One region of the Paenibacillus sp. FSL M7-0802 genome, then DNA from elsewhere that is predicted to be linked to it. Evidence: riboswitches for the same ligand, from Rfam matches in the RefSeq annotation. Region 1 holds a riboswitch; the other holds the start of a gene.

Region 1 (2,471 bases):
CCCAGCTCCAATGGCCGCTGGAAATATGGGGTTAGCAGCGTATTATCTACAATGGTAAGCAACTGATGTTGTGATGCCCACTCGGCAACCGCTCGAATATCAGTGATCATCATTAACGGATTTGTAGGTGTTTCTATGAATACAGCTTTGGTATTCGGTCGACATGACTGTTCGAGTGCTTCAAGATCATTCGTATCCACATAACTTGCTGTTACACCAAATTTAGATAAAATACGCTCCAGCAAGCGATATGTCCCGCCATACAGATCCAGCGATACAATGAGGTGATCTCCCTGTCCAAACAATGCAAATACCGTTTGCAGCGCCGCCATACCTGAGCTACATGCAAAACCTGCATCACCAGATTCAAGTGCAGCAGAAGCCTCTTCCAGTACCTTTCGCGTGGGATTGATCGTCCGAATGTAATCAAATCCTGTGCTTTGACCTAGACGGGGATGGCGGAACGCCGTAGATTGGTAAATCGGGTAATTAACAGCCCCGGTTACTGGCTCCTCTACTGAACCGATTTGTGCCAATCTGCTTTCGATTTTCCACTGTTTCTCACTCATATGAATCCTCCTGTTAACTTCCATAGTGGGTGCTATAACATATCCTGCAAAAATGGATGTCAAAGACTATACTGCTGCGCTACTGCAAGGTGGTACTGTACAAGGGTAAACTACAAGCCCCTTTTTAAATCTGGGGCCCGATATCGTAAGGTGTTTCTTGGTATACATAATAGTTCAGCCAATTCGAGAATAATAAATTGGCGTGCGCTCGCCAGATTGAGGGCGGTGTGCGCTTGGGATCATCATTAGGGAAATAATTTTTGGGGACTTCAACTTCCATTCCTTTGCCCACATCGCGGTCGTATTCCCATTTCAGGGAAAGCGGGTCATATTCAGAATGCCCAGTTACAAAAATTTGTTTACCGTCAAGCGTGGCTACGAGGTACACTCCAGCTTCCTCGGATTCGGATAAAACTTCTAATTCGGTAATATGATCAATATCTTCCCGCCGAACCTCCGTATGTCTGGAGTGAGGAGCATAAAACAGTTCATCAAAGCCGCGTAGCAATTTTACTTTAGGTTTAATCACAGTGTGTGGAAATACGCCAAAGCATTTGTAGTCGAGCCCGTATTTTGGGACATCGAAATGATGGTATAAGCCTGCCTGTGAGGCCCAACAGATATGCATGGTCGAAGTTACATTCGTTTTCGTCCATTCAAAGATTTGCTGGATCTCCTCCCAGTAGTTCACATCCTCAAACTCAAGCTGTTCAACCGGGGCTCCTGTAATGACCATGCCGTCAAAACGACTGTTCTTGATCTCGTCAAACGTTTTATAGAACATGTTCAAATATTCTTGCGATGTATTTTTGGATACATGAGATTTCATGTGCACCAGCGTGACGTCCACTTGCAGCGGCGTATTGCCGACCAAGCGCAACAGTTGGGTTTCCGTCGTCTCCTTTGTCGGCATTAAATTCAAAATGGCGATACGCAACGGACGAATATCCTGATGATAAGCCAAGCTTTCATCCATTACGAAAATATTTTCGCCCTCCAGCACTTCCTTGGCAGGTAGCGTGTCTGGGATTTTAATCGGCATGTAAACTCACTCCTTGTTCGGTAAGTTTTGCGAAAATCGTCTTGTTGAGATGCCGGGCATATAATAAAAAGACCTTTCTCAGGTTAGAGAAAGGTCATATTTGTATCCATATGCGCCTCTCTCATCTGTCAGGGCAACGCTCTTTGTACAAAGCGCGCGTCCTGCAAGAATTAGCACCGTGCGATTAAAATCGCCGGTTGCCGGGTATCATCGGGCTAGTCCCTCCACCTGCTCTTGATAAGATTTCGCTATATTCATTTTAGGTTCACAAAGTTCTTGTTGTTCACTTTAATGCATCGGCTGGGCTTCGTCAAGATGGGACTTTTAAATTTGTACCCTGCATTCACATTTTGTCTACCTTTTCCATAGGTTAAATCATATCCCTCCTATCGTTGAAGCTCTTGCCACTACTGTTGATTTAGCCCATGATTTTGCGCTTGAAAGGCCGTAGGCCGAGCGTTATACTATACAAGTGCTATTAGGCAAAAATATGGAGCAGTAGTGCAGATTTGAGTGTTTCCTGCGATACTGTGGCAATCTAAAAAAGAACATTTGAGAGGTGAATCCGGAATGGAAGGCGACCCGAGTCCGAATAGGCGGCGATCCCTGAACAACAGCATAGGAATGACTTCAGCTTGCCGAAAGACGGGACGCCAGGCTCTGCATGCTCCAAAAGCCTCCGGCTTTTGATGGGAGTGCACGCTTACCCGCACCGGCTAACTGGCTAACTGAGTCCATTCCTTATGCTTAAGGTAAACGTATTTCCGTTACGACGGAGCATAAGGAGTGACATATATGAAAATCCGTTTGGTCAACAACGGGGTTTTTACCCCTGTCGAAGAAATTGAAATGGCGCTTAC
Region 2 (2,471 bases), 3.0 Mb from region 1:
CAAGAAGGAGATACGTACCACCTGCGCCGACTCGCCGCCACCTGCTGCCGCAATCGCTGCTTGCAACTCCTCGGGATGTTCTGACTCCCGTTGGATAAAGTCCTTGGTTACCTGGTGCTGTGGCTTCAAAAATACTTCCGCCACTGGGCCTTGCTCCACGATGTCGCCCTGATGAATGACGCCAACTCGATCACAAATGCTTTGAATGACATGCATTTCATGTGTAATCAGCACGATGGTTAAATTAAAGCGCTGATTAATATCCAACAGCAATTTCAGGATAGACCCCGTCGTCTGCGGATCAAGCGCAGAAGTCGCTTCGTCACACAGCAATACATGAGGATCACTAGCCAGCGCCCGTGCAATTCCTACCCGCTGCTTCTGTCCACCTGAGAGCTGTGACGGATACTTTCCACTGTGTTCTTCCAGACCCACCAGTTCCAGCAGCTCACGAACTTTCATGTCCAGCTTTTCCCTGGGAGTGTTTACCAACCGCAAAGGAAATGCAATATTGTCATACACCGTTGCCGAAGATAACAAATTAAAATGCTGAAAAATCATTCCGATTTTTCGACGTTGCTTCTGTAACTGGGATTGACTCACAGTAGCGAGGTTTACCCCGTCTACCCATACTTCACCTGAAGTAGGGCGTTCCAATAAATTAATACAGCGGATCAATGTACTTTTCCCCGCCCCGGAGTGACCAATCACTCCGAATATTTCTCCACGCTTTATAGAAAGATTCAACCCAGATAGCGCATTAACGCGTCGGTTGCCTTTGCCATAATGCTTGGTTAACTGCTTAAGCTCTATCAACGTGCTGCGACCCCCTTCACTTCTTCCTTACCCTTTTAACCAGTTGTCATCTCTCAGAATTGTATAAAATCGCTATTTATTTATACAAAAAAGAGCCCCTTTCACAGAATGAAAAGGGCCCCACCTTGCGAACCTTTTCTCATCTGCCAAAATCGCTATAACTCTAGCGGTTTTGTAGGAATTAGCACCATCATGTTCCCTCCCAGTGTATTACACCGGGAAAGAACGGGTTGCCGGGCTTCATCGGGCCAGTCCCTCCACCTCTCTGGATAAGAAAAATATGTTAAACTCCAGCTTTAGCTGTCCGTTAAGTTTATATAAAAAAACATAATTCAAGCATTTTTCTGAAACTAGGTTTCAGTATAGATAGTTTACATTGCTTTGTCAAAGGATATTTTCTATCATATTTTTGGGCGTACTGCCCGATTCTCCCATTGTTTCGCAGTATAAGTAAAGGCGTTTGACAGCGACCGACATACCATTTCCAAGCCCTGCTGCAAATCTTCCAAATGGTGATCGAGGTCCTCCAGTTGGATTTTTCCATACAAAGCTCGGTGTCGTTGCCAGAGATCATCCTGCATTTCCGTATTCATATAGTGTATCTCCGTATTCCGACGCTTACGCAGCCGATTGATGGCATCGTTGTAAGTATCCTTGATATCAATTAAATTATCGGTCAATACAGGATGCATTTTGAGATACTTGAGCTGCCGCAACACGGTAAAATAAGAATAGTGCGCCTTATACTGCCCTGTTTTTAAATCATACAGATCATTTAGCCAGTTACCCAGCTTATCCAAAATAGAGAAAACCCGAACAAACCCATCTTTATAAAAGAAAACATATAACGCATAATCGGATTTTTCATCCTCACTCATATCTTCAGCATATCCGGCTTTCACTTTCATACGGAAAAAGGCGGAAGCATGATGGCTCTGCTCCAGTTCATCCAGAGATGACATTAGACCGCGTGTTAAAATATCCGCCTTCCGAAAATCGTGGGTCGGATCTCCACCAGCCTGAATTTGCCGCTCCAGCAGGTTCAACATAGCTGACATGCTATTCATGGCATCTAGCAGGATGCCTTTGTTCACACGTGGTGGCTCACCCAGTAGCTTGCGTATCATGCTTACGCCTCCTTATAAATGTAAAATCCGGCTGTAGGTTTAATTAGGGCGTCAAGCGAAATAACTTGTCCATCGTTGATCTACAAGCTTAACAATATCCTCACGCGGTAACACCTCATCCGGATACCCCGGCTTCATACGCGCATCCACTACAATCGGCAGCTTATAGTTCAGATGATGCAAACGCACTTCGCTGTCTGCGTACATATCTGTAGCCGGGTTAAAGCGTGTGAATACCGTCCACAGGAACGAGGCTTGAGAGCGAACGACTTCTTTGGCATCGTCTACAATGAAGACGAGCGGCCACTCTTGCTCACCCGCTGCTAATCGCTCCAAAACACGTGCCGCCAGCTCAGGCTCCTGCTCAAAGGACGCACCCGATACGACAAGGCAACCTCCGCAATAGGGCTCAATTTCACGAATTCCCGGCAGATCGCCACCCTCATAAGCACGAGGCAATTCACGTACAGGCTCACCTATCCCCATCAGGATGGCCTTACTGCCATGATTCAGCTTGCGGCCTGTGTA

What was found. A riboswitch is a leader RNA that binds a small molecule or an ion and turns the genes downstream of it on or off. The one in region 1 is predicted to bind S-adenosylmethionine.
Region 2: it holds a riboswitch for S-adenosylmethionine, as region 1 does, so the genes downstream of both, MHB54_RS18395 (methionine ABC transporter ATP-binding protein) here and metA (homoserine O-acetyltransferase MetA) in region 1, are expected to answer to the same signal.

Annotation. Positions count from the first base shown of each region.
Region 1 covers NZ_JBBOSD010000001.1:1,024,559-1,027,029, forward strand. The annotation lists gene MHB54_RS05205 (PLP-dependent transferase) at 1-569, opposite strand, end outside; gene metA (homoserine O-acetyltransferase MetA) at 694-1,611, opposite strand; SAM riboswitch class I at 1,730-1,855, opposite strand; gene corA (magnesium/cobalt transporter CorA) at 2,407-2,471, shown strand, end outside.
Region 2 covers NZ_JBBOSD010000001.1:3,993,474-3,995,944, reverse strand. The annotation lists gene MHB54_RS18395 (methionine ABC transporter ATP-binding protein) at 1-816, opposite strand, end outside; SAM riboswitch class I at 953-1,092, opposite strand; gene MHB54_RS18390 (Cthe_2314 family HEPN domain-containing protein) at 1,218-1,943, opposite strand; gene MHB54_RS18385 (UbiD family decarboxylase) at 1,995-2,471, opposite strand, start outside.